One region of the Paenibacillus sp. FSL E2-0177 genome, then DNA from elsewhere that is predicted to be linked to it. Evidence: riboswitches for the same ligand, from Rfam matches in the RefSeq annotation. Region 1 holds a riboswitch; the other holds the start of a gene.
What was found. Region 1 has a riboswitch for cyclic di-AMP ahead of MHI25_RS11590 (KamA family radical SAM protein). Riboswitches for the same ligand answer to the same signal wherever they lie in the genome.

Region 1 (7,622 bases):
GGAAATATAGTGATCTTTGACCAATCGCCCATGGGTAGAATGTTGCGTTCTAATGTAGCGACATATACAGATGTATTCACACATCTGCGCCAGCTGTTTGCTGCATTGCCGGAGGCGAAAAAAAGAAAACTGACCTCCAAGCATTTTTCCTTTAACACACCGGGTGGACGCTGCGAAACCTGTCAGGGTCTTGGGGTGCTGACTGTAGACATGAATTTCTTACCCGATCTGGAGGTTAAATGCCACGCATGCAAGGGGAGAAGATTTACGGATGAGGTTCTCCAGGTGAAATATGATGGATATTCCATCTCGGATCTGCTGGACATGTCCGTACAGGAAAGCTTGCCGATTCTTAAGTCGGAAGCCAAAATGGCGGGGATTATCGAGACATTGTGTGAGGTGGGTCTCGGTTACCTTAAATGGGGACAATCTGTCAAAACCTTATCCGGTGGTGAAGGGCAACGGATTAGACTGGCTAAAGAGCTGAGCAAACCTTCCAAAAACCATACGCTCTATCTGCTTGACGAACCAACAACAGGCCTTCATCCGTCAGACATCAAGCAGCTCCATACCTTATTGAGCAAATTGGTTGATACGGGAAATACTGTCGTAGTTGTGGAGCACAGCTTAGAGCTGATTCGGGAGTCCGACTGGGTGATTGATATTGGCCCTGAAGGTGGCGTTGTGGGCGGTAAGCTTGTAGCTGAAGGTACACCGGAGCAGGTTGCTGAAGTACAGGAATCCTACACAGGGATGTTCCTGAAACGGATTCTGGCTGAAGGGCTGTAACTTAATAAAAGAGGTGCCCAAAGCCATGAAAATGGCTGGGGCACCTCTCTTTTTTTGAACTTAAACCAAACCTCTGCTCTCAACTCTAAACTTTGCCTGAACGTCTGAACCAATCTCATTCGCGCGTACTTAGCACTTTGGGTATAACAGATGAATTATACTTACGTAGAACTGTAGGATTAACAGATGATCATGAGTCGATGGTATTTGATCCGCAAATGATTAGGATACGGTAGCAACAGACAGCGAAAGACTATGCTTCGGCGTATCGGACTCAGCAGACCAGCGAATGATCATTCTTCGGCGTGTCGGACTCAGGAGTCCAGCGAATGATCATTCTTCGGCGTATCGGACTCAGCAAACCTTATAAGCAGGAAAATCCGCCATTTGGAGTATTATCGGACCGCATAGCTCCTATTGGCGAAAAAAAACGCCTTATAAGAGCCAGTTTCTAAGGAATAGCTGCACTGGAGTCCGATGAGTTGCAGAAAAGGCGATAAATTAGTAAATAGCGTCATTGGAGTCCGAAAGCCTCAGCAGGAGATCATGGTAGCAGTAGCAGTAGCAGTAGCAGTAGCAGTAGCAGTAGCAGTAGCAGTAGCAGTAGCAGTAGCAGTAGCAGTAGCAGCAGTAGGAGTAGGAGTAGTAGTAGTAGTAGTAGTAGTAGTAGTAGTAGTAGTAGTAGTAGTAGTAGTAGTAGTAGTAGTAGTAGTAGTAGTAGTAGTAGTAGTAGCGGTAGACCCAGCGAAAGACTATGCTTCGGCGGTATCGGACTCAGGAGTCCAGCGAATGACTATGCTTCAGCGGTATCGGACTCAGCAGACCTTATAAGCAGGAAAATCCGCCATTTGGAGTATTATCGGACCGCATAGCTCCTAATGGCGGAAAAATCACCGTATAAGAGCCTGTTTCTAAGGAATAGCTGCGCTGGAGTCCGATGGATTGCTGAAAAAGCGAAAAATTAGTAAATAGCGTCATTGGAGTCCGAAAGCCTCAGCAGGAGATCATGCATCTAGCGCAGCTTAATAATCTAGCAGACGTCCATTATCATGCCATTGCCCGTACATTTTATTTTCTTTAGTGTTTGTTATGAATTTGTCTAATTTACTCTTAAATAAATCTGGTTGATTTTTATTGCTTTGGATCGTGTCGATCCGAACTCTTTTATAAAGGGCTGGAAAGACCGTGAAATTCTCATATACTTGCTTGTCCTCTTGGAGCCGTTGCTCTATAATCTTATCTACTATAAAAGAATCAGGGTTCATATCAGGAAGTACCCATTTTCCTTCAGCACTCATTAACCCCAGCTTTTCGAGGCGGCGGACACGCTCTTTATTCAATTCAGTCCAAGAGCTTCTTTTGCTTCGGGGAGAGAGTCTTTGCGCCAGCTCCGTTTCCGAAATTTTCTTTTTCACTCCATCGATCCATCCAAAACACAAACATTCCTCAACTACGTCCAAATATAGCAACGTTTCTGGGTTTGGCGTCATACTAACGAGTACCCAACAAGATTTTTCAGTCTTAGAATTCTCCTGCAGCCAAACTCTTAAATCTTCTCTCGTTTTTACTGTAATTAGATTTTTAATCTCCATAATTAAAATACAATTTCCTTTCTAGGTATGGAGTGGAGCGTCTTGCCCATCCGAGATTAAATTGCTTTTGCAGGAACCTGATACCAAAAAAGAGCATAGTCATTCATGGTGGAAGCATGGCCTAACTGCCGTAACATAGTAGATACATTGCCTCTATGATAAGTCCCGTGATTGGCGACTTGCAACACAATTTCTGATAGGCGTGTTTGGCGGATTCCGGCGAATGGATTGTCAAGCAGAATGGTTTGCTCCAAATCGGATTGGTTGTGTAACCATGCTTTGTATTGTTCTGATAGCTGGGCAAAGATATTTACGTATTCATCCACAGAATCTAGAATGCTCAAATTTAGCGGGATACTTTGTTGAAAAGCCTCTGGCATGGCAGTGCCTGTTAATACAAGATACCACATCGTATCAACCGCATAGATATGGCTAAGGGCATGAGCGATGGTGGGAAATGAGCTGTTCACTTCTTGACTTAGCACAGAAGGCGGGAGTTCCTTGATTCTCCCCAGGATAGTTTGGTTTGCCCATGTGTGGTATTTAAACATTTCTACTGGATAATTTGTCATTCGTACATTCTCCTTTTGAATGGTCATGGATTTGTTTTTTGTTACTGTAGTTAATATAAAAGAAGAAGTATGACATCAGACTGTCATACTTCTTCATAAAGTTTGAGTGTGTTTTGAAGCTGCTCTTTTAAAATACCTCGCAATGCAGGGGGTTCGAGGACTTCGGCACCGCTGCCAAAACTCAGCAGAATGGACCAAAGCCAACGTGCTTCCAATGGCTTATACACAGGAATTCGCATCGTCATGCTTTTATCGGAATGAAATTCCTTGTCGACTTGATGAAACTGATCCAAAGCTTCTGCCAAAGCCTCAGGGCCTACCCGGATCACTATTTCCTCCACCTGATCTGCCCTGTTTGAACAGCCGGCCTCTTTGGGTACCTCATGTTGCGAATGAAAGGTATCCTGCGTCAGGAACAAATTCAGCATCCGGGAAAGTCGGAACTCCCGATAGTCCTGCCGAGCCCGGCAATAACCATAGATGTACCAGTTGCTATATTTAAAATGAAGCTTTACTGGTTCCATTTCACGGGTTGTACGTTCATTTTTTACACTGATGTAATCAAAACGGACAACATTTCGTTCCGATATAGCCGCACGTAAAAGAGGAAGTGCGTCAGGATCCGTACGCCGGGTTTCAAGATCCACCGCGAGACTAGAGGTCTGTGGCTCCGTTCCAATCGTTTGCAGCCGTTCAATGGTTCCTTGCGTATGCTCATCTTCAAACACGGAAGAAAGACTGTTCAGTACAGTAATCAGAGAAGTGACATCATACGAACGGAGCAGGCTTTTATCCATTTTATATCCGTCCATAATGCCATATCCACCTTTAGTTCCCTGATACGATACGACCGGGATGCCAGCGGCACAAATCACATCGATATCTCTATAGATTGTTCGCTGGGAAACCTGAAACTCTTCAGCCAGCTTGGAGGCAGATAAAACTTCGTGGTTCAATAGCTTGTAGATCATAGAAATCAATCGTTCCAATTTCATGTGTGCATTCCCACCCATTAGTCCATTTCGTGTTACAGCGTGATTATATCATAGATTTTTTCGGGCTAATTTTGGGCGGGAGGAGTTTTGTTGTTGGTGATGAAGAAATATCCTATGACAGAGTCTGACAGAGCTGATTAATCTATTTACAGATTAAATCCGCAGGCTCGCCTGATAAATCATTAACAGAAATAATAGCATCGTTTTTTTTCACAGGTGGGGTCCAATATTGCACATTCCCAGGCAGGTCATCGAACCATTCGGCGTCCTTTGGACAATCTAGAATCATAAATTTTCCGTATTCCTGATCTCTGGATTGATGGTATTTGAGATAGGCTTTTCCGTTATCAATGGCGAGAATTTCTATTTTTCCTGAGGTGTGGCTCATGGATAAGCGTACTCTTTTGCCAAGTCCTGAGGTTCTGGCTTTGGCTTCTTCTACAATTTGATAGACTTGCTCGAGCGGTAATACGAAATCTCGGTTTCCGGCTACGGGCCGGTTCACAAAGAAGTAGTAGGGTGTAACGCCAGCCCATGAAAGCCGGTCCAGTAGTTCCCCTAAAATAACGGGATCATCGTTGATGCCTTTGAGGATGGGGGTCTGATTTACGACAATTGCCCCTGCGTTGTGGAGAGCTTTAAATGCTTTTTTGGCTTCAGGTGTGATTTCACGAGGATGATTGATGTGCGCCATAACATAGATTCGTTTGTCTTCGGTAGAGTAAGTACGAATCAGCTCCAGCAGCTCTTCGTCTTCAGAGATCCGCATCGGATTAAATACGGGAATTTTGGAACCCAGTCTAATGATCTTAACATGCTCAATGCTTCTTAGATTTTCAATAATGGATCTTAGCTTCGGTGTGGAGAGAATTAAACTGTCCCCGCCCGTAAGAAGTACGTTGTTAATCTCCGGATTATTTGCGATATACTCCAAACCCGGAGAGACATCAGCCATCGCCTCTTTCACGTCATTTCGGAACAGACGCTTACGGAAACAGTAGCGGCAATAAGCCCCGCAGACCTCGGATACAATCAGTAGTGCAGTGGTTCTATACTTGTGCTGACAACCAGGTACCACATAATTCGTGTCCTCATCGGAGGCGTCCCAGCGCCCATACTCCAGCAGTTCACCTTCGTTAGGAATAACCAGCTTACGGATGGGATCATCTGGATCATCCCAGTTAATTAAAGACAGATAGTAGTCATTTACACGAAAAACAAATTTGTCCGTAATTTCTTTCAGATTCTCTTTTTCCAGCTCAGACAACATAGCTATTTTGTTAATATCCGTGAAGTACTTTACCTTTTGCACGTACATCTCTCCTTTGTCTCGTAGTGTGAGAAATGAGGGAGCCTTAGTGTCAAAGGCCAATCTACTGCCAGCAGGGTCCAAAAAAGCACAAAAAGAGACCCTTAGCAAGGGTCTCTGGTTATGTAAATAACATGAAAAGCAGACCCATCCACTGCTGACGAGGTTAGCTGACGGACTCGGGTAAGATGGTACCCTACATTCTAATGCTCAATGATTCGCCCCAATTAACTGGTTCCCCCGCTTTTCAACTGTAAAAGTTGGAAATTAAGCGTAGATAAAGTATACCCTATCAAGTTTTGAAAAGTCAAAAGAGATTCCTAGATTCACCTTCAATTACTAGCGGTACTTCCACCGAGTAGTTTAGGCAACAGCGTTAGCAGCTTCTCCCGGGTTAACGCATCACTAGAGTTCCATTTGCTTCCGTCGAGCAGATAAACATGTCCCTGACGTACTGCCGGGAGATTGTTCCAAAGTGAACTGTCTAGTAATCGTTCCATCGCAGCTCGCGAGTCTTTGCGTTCCGGAATGAGCATGAAGATATGATCTCCGGCGTAGGCAGGCAGTCGCGTTGGATCAACTTCGGCGAACCCTAACTCTTCGTCCAATATGGCCTGGATCTCTTCGGTCGGTTGTAAACCACATGGGGCATAAAGCGCAGTGGAGAATCCGGACATTCCCATAGCATACAGATGATCTCCATGATCATAGACCAAAGCAGAGGCGGTTTCTCCAACTTGGAGGGTTGTCGTGTAAAGCTGCTGCCACATGGCAGCGTTTTTGATTGTGAATGACTCCAGCCATGCTTCGGCTTCGCGCTGTTTACCTAGCCAACTGCCTAATGTCCGCATTCGGTTGTCGAGAGATGCAAATGAATCAAAGGTGAGTGTCGGAGCGATACCAGAAACTGCTCTGTAGGCTCTTTCATCACTATTTGCCAAAATGATCAAATCTGGGTTTAGGGAAGCGGTCAACTGCGGGTCCAGTGGAAACCCGACGTTGGCGAGCTTCTTAAGCCGATGTTTATAGACGCTGTTCCGGGCGAACGCTTCATCTCCACCGATAGGCTTTACGCCTAACGCGAGAAGGTCGCCAAGTGTTTCGCCATGATAGACAATACGTTTCGCTCGCTCTGGAATCTCCACCTCATGACCCGTCCAATCCTTGACGGTAAGCTTACGACCTTTCTGATGTGCATATTGTCCGGGTGTAACTCCGGTTTTTTGCCGAAAGCGGCGGCTGAAATAGTATTCGTCCGAGAAGCCGACCAGTCTGGCGATTTCCCGCAGTGGTTCAGTCGATTCCTGCAGGAATCGTTTGGAATGATTAATGCGCAGATCCGTCAGGTATTCAAGCGGCTTTTTACCCGTAAGCTGCTGAAAGATCGGTGTATATTGCCAGATTGATATTCCCGCCAGTTCAGCTAACTGCTTCACGGTGATACTCTCTGTATAATGCTCCTGAATGAATGTTATGGTCTTTTCTACGGATTCCGTAGGACTTGGCAGGTGTTTGGAAGGGTAATTATGCTCAAAAAGTAGCAGCAGCAATTCTTGGAATTTTAATTGTCGCTTGAATTGTTGTACATCATCGGTGTTATTCCTGTTCATGAGCAGGTCTTCGACTAGTCGGATTACCTTGGTGAACGGGTGCACAATTAACTCCCGTCTGCCGGAAAGCAGCTCTCCAGAATATCGTTTAGGATGCTTGGTTGTATAAATTGCTGTAAAGGTGATGAGGTAATAATACAACGTCAGCTCCTGGTTGTTCGTACTATAGGAGATTCCAGGAGATAGTAGATAACATTTATCCGTACTTAGTATCACGCTTTGATCATCGAGGTTCAATTGTCCGTTCCCTCCAGTAAATATGAGAAGGGTATAGTCCTGGGTTGTACGCGTTATAGAGCTTGAATCGGCAGCTTGAATCATCAGTTCGGCCTCGTTTAGCTGAAATAGCAGAGAGTGGAGTGGGGGGCAGGACGATGATGTATGCAGCATGGGTTCAGCCTCCGTTCATTTGGTGAGAATGATTATCAATGAATTCATTGTATATAAAAAAAAGAAGCATATCAACAGCTGTTGACATGCTTCTTGCAGTTTTTTATCAGCCTTGTGTTAAACTCTTCATCACAGAAGGTTATTTCATATTTAATAGCTGTGGAATTTCCCCAAGCAGCCATTCTCTTGTTGTCGCATCACTTGAAGTCTTCATGATGTCTTGTGTATAGACATATCCGTTCTTGACGGCAGGAAGGCTCTTCCAGATAGGGCTCTTTAATAGATCCTCTGTGGATTGTTTTGCTTCTTCTGCCACTGGAGTCAAGAGGAATATCCGGTCTCCGGCATATTCTTTCAGGACTTCC
Region 2 (7,622 bases), 1.2 Mb from region 1:
GTAGTTATCATTTTTGTTGGATTGTTTATGTTAGCTTCGAAAGATGCAGCAAAGAATGTCTCTACAGGAGAACCGGTAGAATTCAATTACAGTGAGCTACCTAGGATTGGTAATGAGGATGCACCTGTTAAGCTTGTTGAATTTGGTGATTTCAAATGTCCAGCTTGTTCCCAGTTTGCTGGCTCCATGAAACCGAAAATTGTTCAAGATTTTGTCAACGAGGGAAAAGCAGCTCTTTACTTTGTAAATATGGCTTTCGTTGGTCCTGACTCTGAGACAGCTTCACTAGCTGCATTGTCTGTATACCATCAGAATAAGGATGAATTCTGGAAGTTCTATGATGCTGTGTATGCGCAGCAAGGGGATGAGAGCGTGGAATGGGCCACTGAGGATTTCTTGGTAAGCCTTGCTGAAAAAGAGAAATTAGCGATCGATTACGATCTGTTGCGTAAAGACATCCAAGAGAAAACTTATGCAGATGAGCTGAAGAAAGACATTCAGTTGGCAACTGACGCAGGCGTGACAACTACGCCTTCGCTCTACATTAATGGAGTGAAAACGGCTGAACCTTTCGATATTGAAGCGATTACATCTGAAATTAACACCGCCGCAAAAGCAGTGGAGGCAAAGTGACAAAATTCCTATCTTTTTGCAAGCGTAACTGCCTCTATCTGGCCTGGTTCGTCTCTTTGGTTGCTGTAGCTGGTAGCTTGTATTTAAGTGAAGTCTTGAAGTATGAACCTTGTAAGCTTTGCTGGTTTCAGCGGATTTTTATGTATCCGCAGTTATTTTTGTTGGGAATTGCCACTTTCCGTGGAGATAAGCGCATCATTCCTTATGTGCTTCCATTAAGTTTGATTGGTGGCAGTATCTCAATCTATCATTATGCGGAACAGAAGATTCCAGCGTTAAGTAAAGTTCTACCTTGTACAGTTGGTGTTCCTTGTAATAAAGATTACTTGAACTACTTCGGATTTATAACGATTCCTTTGTTAGCTTTAATAGCGTTTGCTCTAATAAGTCTCCTTCTTTGGTATGGACGTAGGGAAGAAGAAGTGATTGAAGTAGATGCTGAGGAGAGCTTAGGATTTTAGTTTTTACTTTGGAAGGTACAAAAAAGCTGAAAAGGTATTAAAATCACGGGCTAGAGGGATAATTGAAGATAATGAAAGAGAGCATCCAATAAGACGCTATATTTGAGCTTATTGGATGTTTTTTCATTCTTTTTTCATTTTTTTCAACGCTTTACTGTAGGCACTTTGTAGACTAATATTAGACCTTGTGAGAAGTTGAATATGCGCTGAATTTTCTTAGGAAAAACGGGGGAACCAAACTTGGCATTCATGCCAATGGGGTGAATCGGAACCGGGTCGAACAGACCTCTACCGTAGGGCTATAACCACAGCCCGAATCCGCCAGCTAACCTCGTAAGCAAGGTGGGAAAATGACCATGCATAAGCATGCGGATCATTTCCGTATGCTTATTTTTGTGTCTGCATTTATGAAATCCACCGATGAAAACAGCGCACGGAAATTCCGTTTCAGCTCCCAAAGAAAGGAACTGTATCCACCATGGTAAGCAAGGTAAAACGACTATTGATCGGACGTCCGATGAAGTCGAATGAACTCGATCATGAAAAGTTATCCAAGGTTAAAGCACTGGCTGTCCTGTCTTCTGATGCGCTCTCGTCTGTAGCCTACGGAACGGAACAAATTCTGATTGTACTGGTGGCTGCCGGGTTTACTGCCATCTGGTATTCCCTGCCAATTGCATTAGCCGTATTGGGCCTGCTGGCCATCCTGATTTTATCCTATCGGCAGACGATTTTTGCTTATCCGCAAGGAGGCGGAGCTTATATCGTAGCCAAGAGTAATCTTGGTATTCCGACAGGGCTGCTCGCTGGGGGTTCATTATTGGTGGATTACATTCTTACCGTAGCGGTTAGTGCCTCGGCAGGGACGGATGCGATCACATCGGCTTTTCCAAGTCTTCATAATCATACTGTTCTCATCGCTGTATCTGTTATCGTTTTATTAACAATCATTAATCTTCGCGGAGTGACTGAATCGGCTTCATTTATCGCAATTCCAGTGTATTTGTTTGTGGTTTCGATTGTTGTTCTGATTATCTCCGGTATCGTTAAATATGCAATGGGTGGCGCGCATGCGAATGTTCCTGAAATAGGCAGCGCCGTATCTAATGTAAGTTTGTTTCTACTATTAAAAGCGTTTAGCTCTGGTTGTTCAGCCCTAACGGGGGTTGAGGCCGTATCTAATGCGATCCCAAACTTTAAAGCACCCGCTGAGAAGAATGCAGCCAAGACGCTAATGATCATGGGACTTATCCTTGGCTTTATGTTTACCGGAATCACTGTGCTGGCGTATTGGTATGGTATTGTGCCAGATGAAAAGGCTACGGTTGTCTCTCAGATCGCTGAATCGACCTTTGGCCGTGGCGGATTGTACTTTTTCATTCAAGGGATTACAGCAGTGATTTTGTTCTTGGCAGCTAATACAGCATATTCAGCGTTTCCGCTGCTCGCCTTTATGTTTGCAAAAGATAAATATCTGCCACATGCATTTATGGTCCGTGGTGACCGCCTGGGCTTCTCAAACGGCATTATTTTTCTAGGAGTTATGTCTATCATACTTGTGACTGCATTCCATGGGAATACGGAAGGTTTGATTCCACTATATGCGGTAGGCGTGTTCATTCCTTTTACCTTATCCCAACTGGGGATGATGGTGCATTGGATCAAAACAAGACCCGCTGGATGGGTGAAAAGATTTGTAGTAAATACCATCGGTATGCTGACTACATTGACGATTACGCTTATATTTATCATTACTAAATTCTCGAGCGTATGGATGGCATTCATTTTCTTACCTGCTGTAATGTTCGTGTTCCACCGTATTCATAAGCATTATTTGAACACTGCGGATCAACTGCGTATATGTCCGGCTACTGATAAACCTGTAATTAAAGGAAGTACTGTAGTTGTTCCTGTTGCAGGGGTTACACGTGCTGTATTACATTCCATCAGCTATGCGAAGTCTCTAACAGATAATGTTGTTGCTGTGTATGTAGGCTTTGATGAAGAAGACATTCATAAGATGGAGCAACGGTGGGAGGAATGGAATCCAGGTGTACGCCTGATTGTTCTTCGTTCCAGATATCGTAGTATCATTCGTCCGTTAGTGAAGTTTATCGATACGGTAGAGTGGAAGACCGCTGCGACGGATCACATCACGATTCTGATTCCACAGTTTATTACCAAACATTGGTGGCAAGCCGTGCTTCATAATCAGACCAGCTTTTTAATCCGCTCGTATCTAATGAATCAAAAGGACGTTGTAGTAGCGACTGTCCCGTATCATTTAAATAAATAAGTAGAAGATTAAAGATGAGGTTATATCCGGAACGTTCGGAATATAACCTCTTTTGTATTTTATATGAAGGAAATTGTTGCAAATCCACAGAATTTGAAATTTATATGTTGACACAGAGAATGAGAATCAATATCATTTAAAAGTGAAGCAGAGGTAAAGGTCACCTTTGAATATCAAAGCAGTTACATATAGGAGGGTTTTTAATGTTTTGGCTTAACAGAAAAAGATCAGGAAGCATGAAAGTGACGATGAGCGGACTAATAGTGATGACGCTAATACTTTCCGCTTGTGGTAATAATAATGCTGAAAGCTCATCAAATGCAGGAACAGCGCCTACAACAGCGCCTACAGCAGAATCTACAGAGGCACCTGCTGCACCTAAGACGTTAACAGATGCAATGGGTCATAAAGTAACGATTCCGGCTAATCCACAGCGCGTTCTGGGTTCATATTTGGAAGACTCTTTGGTAACTCTGGGTGTAACTCCAGTAGCTCAATGGTCAGTTACAAACGGCGTTCAGGATTATCTGGCCACTGAATTGAAGGATGTTCCTACAATTAGTTACGACCTTCCGTTAGAGGCTGTAACCAGCTTTGCTCCGGATCTTATTATCATCCCATCGGAGTCTTCTGTTCAGAACGGGATTTACGATCAGTTGAATAAGATTGCACCCACTTATGTAATTGGGGATGAACTAAATCAAGATTGGCGCAAATCGTTGCTCAAGATGGGTGAGATTTTGAACAAAACCCCTGAAGCAGAAAAAGCCATTAAAGATTATGATGTTAAAGCAGCGGCTGCGAAAGAACAGCTTGCAGGAGCTATTGGACAAGAGTCCGCGGCTATTTTATGGTTGGTGCAAAAAAACTTCTATATTGTAGACGAAACCCGCAGCAGTGGAGCTGTATTATATACAGACCTTGGCGTAACGCTGCCTAACTTAGTAACAGAGATCCCAGTAGGAACAAGAGCAACTTGGAATCCGATCTCACTAGAGAAGCTTTCTGAGCTGACCGCAGATCATATTTTCCTTGTAAATAGTGATAAGACTGAGGGTTCGGAGATCCTAGATAGTGCAATCTGGAAGGGCATCCCAGCTGTAAAAGCTGGAAATGTGCATGAAATGAGCTCAACAAGCAGCTGGCTTTACAGTGGTGCGAACGCTGGCAGCAAAATCATTGACGATGTGCTAAAAAGTCTTGTGAAATAAAAGTCGTAATTCACCATGAATGAGACTGATCATTTCGGTGGGGAAGAGCGTGCAGATCAAGTATCTCGTGATACAAAGATCTGCACCATTTTTTTATAAACCAATCCCATAGTACGGAAAAATCGATCCTGCAATTGTACAACATAAATATTTTTGCGATAATGAGAATGATTGTTGTTATCATATAAACCATTGTAACTATTGAATAAGGAGACGACTCATGGTTTCACCCTCAGATTTCGCAAATCGTATTAAAAATGAACCCAAAAAAGCTCTACATACCCGACCGGCAGCTGCCATTGGTATTCTTATTTTTGGACTTGCTGCCATTGCCTTCGGATTGGCACTTTCGGTCTCAGTAGGTGCAGCAGATATCAAGTTAGCTACGGTATGGGAAGCTATATTTCATTTCAATCCAGATTTACAAAAACATCAGGTAATTAGAGAACTGCGATTTCCACGTGCTATTGCTGGCGCCTTAGTCGGTGCTTGCTTCGCAGTAGCAGGGGCTATCATGCAGGGGATGACAAGAAACCCGCTTGCGGATTCAGGGCTGTTAGGCTTGAATGCAGGAGCAGGGGTAGCGCTGGCCATAGTATTTGCTTTTGCACCCTCACTCTCATTCACTTCACTAATGTTGTATTGCTTTATCGGTGCCGCTGTGGCCTCTTTTATCGTATTCGGAATCGGTTCGCTTTCTTTTAATGGCCTGACCCCCTTGCGATTGACATTAGCAGGTTCGGCAGTTAGTGCTTTATTGGTTGCTATTAGTCAGGGAGTAGCTATTCTTTTCAACTTATCTCAGGACATAGCCTTCTGGTTAGCTGGTGGGATGGGTGGAGCTAGCTGGACTCAGATCAAGATTATATTCCCTTGGGTGGCCGTAGCCTTAATTGCAGCAATGATGTTATCACGATCCGTCACATTGCTCAGCTTAGGAAGAGAAGTAGCGGTTGGTCTGGGGCAGCGGACAAGGATAGTTCAATTGGCATGTATGATTGTTGTGGTTATCTTAGCTGGAAGCGCGGTTTCAACGGTTGGCCCGATTGCTTTTATAGGACTAATTATTCCACATGTTACACGTTATTTCGTTGGAGTGGACTACCGCTGGATTATCCCTTGCTCGGCAGTTCTAGGGAGCTTATTGATTATCTTTGCAGATATTGCCGCAAGAATGATAAATGCACCTTATGAGACACCGCTAGGAGCTTTAATTGCCATCATCGGCGTACCGTTCTTTATTTATTTAGCGAGTAAGCGGAAGGGGGAGCTGTAATGCCCAAATTAACCCTTACTCCAGATGAAAAAGAACGCCGCACACGCGCCCTAACGGTGTTATCACTCCTTGCTATACTGATCGTCGTTGTGTTTATAGTCAGTATGAATACAGGGTTTATGCGTCTATCCCCACTAGAGGTATTACATACACTCATGGGTGATGGAACACATCAGCAAAAGCTTATTTTATTTGATTTCAGACTACCCCGCATCGTAATTTCATTGTTAGTAGGAGCGGGCTTTGCAGTATCGGGCTGTATTCTACAAAGTCTCGCACGTAATGCACTCGCAGAACCGGCTACGCTGGGCATAAGTGCTGGTGCAGGTTTTGCGGTAATCATTTTTATCTCGTTTTTTCCGGCTACAACAGCAGCTCCGGTATTTGTCTTGCCTCTCCTAGCGCTTGGTGGGGCTGGCCTGACCGCAGCTTTAATCTATATTCTTGCCTACCGGAAGGCAGATGGTCTGTCTCCTACAAGGCTGATCCTTATCGGGATTGCGGTCGCTGCAGGAATCAATGCTTGCCAGCTTGTATTGGCACTTAGGCTTGATCCTAATAATTATCAATTTGTAGCTACTTGGATCGCCGGGAAAATATGGGGTGGGGATTGGAGATTCGTCCTTGCTTTGCTGCCTTGGATCGCGATTCTGTTACCGTTCGCCTTCTATAAAGCCCGGGTTCTAAATGTATTGAATCTAGGGGACCATACTTCATTAGGTCTAGGAATGCGTGTGGAGAAGGAACGTATTCTCCTTCTGGTAACAGCCGTAGCGCTTGCCGGCTCCTGCGTCGCGGTAAGCGGAGGTATTGGCTTCGTCGGCCTGATAGCACCACACCTGGCTCGCAGGCTCGTGGGACCCCGCCATCAAGTGTTATTACCTGCTAGTGCTTTGACAGGGGCGCTTCTTATGATTACCGCTGATACCATCGGCAGATGGGTGCTGCAACCTGCGGAAGTTCCGACTGGCATTGTGGTTGCGATTATTGGCGCACCTTACTTTTTATATTTACTCGCCAAGTCTAAAGCGTAAATTAGTTCATACTTAGGAGCATAGCTCCATAAAACTTTTAAGGGAGTTGTAGATCATGTCAGAACGTTTGAATACAGAAGAATTAAGTATTGGGTATGCAGAGGCTACTATAGTTAAAGGCTTGAACTTGTCTATCCCTACGGGAAAAATCACCGCACTAGTGGGCGCTAACGGCTCCGGTAAATCTACAATCCTCAAAACGATGGCCCGGATTATGAAGCCGAAGAGTGGCACCGTAATGCTGGACGGCAAATCGATTCATAACTTTTCAACTAAAGAGGTTGCTCGTCAGCTAGCGATTCTACCGCAGAACCCAACGGCTCCTGACGGTCTGACGGTATCTGAGCTGGTCAGTTACGGTCGCTTCCCTCATCAAAAGGGATTTGGCACGATGACCGCAGAAGATCGCAACATCATCTCCAATGCCATCTCTGTTACGGGCATGGAATCTTTTCATGATCGCCCTATTGACCGTCTCTCTGGTGGACAACGTCAACGCGCTTGGATCGCTATGGCGTTAGCTCAAGAAACAGATATTTTATTCCTTGACGAGCCTACAACGTTCCTAGATATGGCGCATCAGCTCGAAGTTCTTCAGCTTTTGCAAAAGCTGAATGAGGAAGAAGGCCGTACCATCATCATGGTCGTGCATGATTTGAATCATGCTACTCGTTATGCGCAGCATATGGTAGCGATTAAGTCCGGTACTGT

Region 2: another riboswitch for cyclic di-AMP. It lies ahead of MHI25_RS16970 (APC family permease); the one in region 1 lies ahead of MHI25_RS11590 (KamA family radical SAM protein).

The regions. Positions count from the first base shown of each region.
Region 1 covers NZ_CP150307.1:2,624,282-2,631,903, forward strand. Annotated here, with positions in the region: gene uvrA (excinuclease ABC subunit UvrA) at 1-789, shown strand, start outside; gene MHI25_RS11570 (hypothetical protein) at 1,267-1,620, shown strand; gene MHI25_RS11575 (YdeI/OmpD-associated family protein) at 1,812-2,381, opposite strand; gene MHI25_RS11580 (DinB family protein) at 2,438-2,953, opposite strand; gene MHI25_RS11585 (YafY family protein) at 3,037-3,948, opposite strand; gene MHI25_RS11590 (KamA family radical SAM protein) at 4,091-5,260, opposite strand; cyclic di-AMP (ydaO/yuaA leader) riboswitch at 5,400-5,541, opposite strand; gene MHI25_RS11595 (AraC family transcriptional regulator) at 5,590-7,257, opposite strand; gene MHI25_RS11600 (ABC transporter substrate-binding protein) at 7,397-7,622, opposite strand, start outside.
Region 2 covers NZ_CP150307.1:3,799,910-3,807,531, reverse strand. Annotated here, with positions in the region: gene MHI25_RS16980 (DsbA family protein) at 1-633, shown strand, start outside; gene MHI25_RS16975 (disulfide oxidoreductase) at 630-1,094, shown strand; cyclic di-AMP (ydaO/yuaA leader) riboswitch at 1,289-1,448, shown strand; gene MHI25_RS16970 (APC family permease) at 1,573-3,390, shown strand; gene MHI25_RS16965 (iron-hydroxamate ABC transporter substrate-binding protein) at 3,594-4,601, shown strand; gene MHI25_RS16960 (iron ABC transporter permease) at 4,822-5,877, shown strand; gene MHI25_RS16955 (iron ABC transporter permease) at 5,877-6,911, shown strand; gene MHI25_RS16950 (ABC transporter ATP-binding protein) at 6,967-7,622, shown strand, end outside.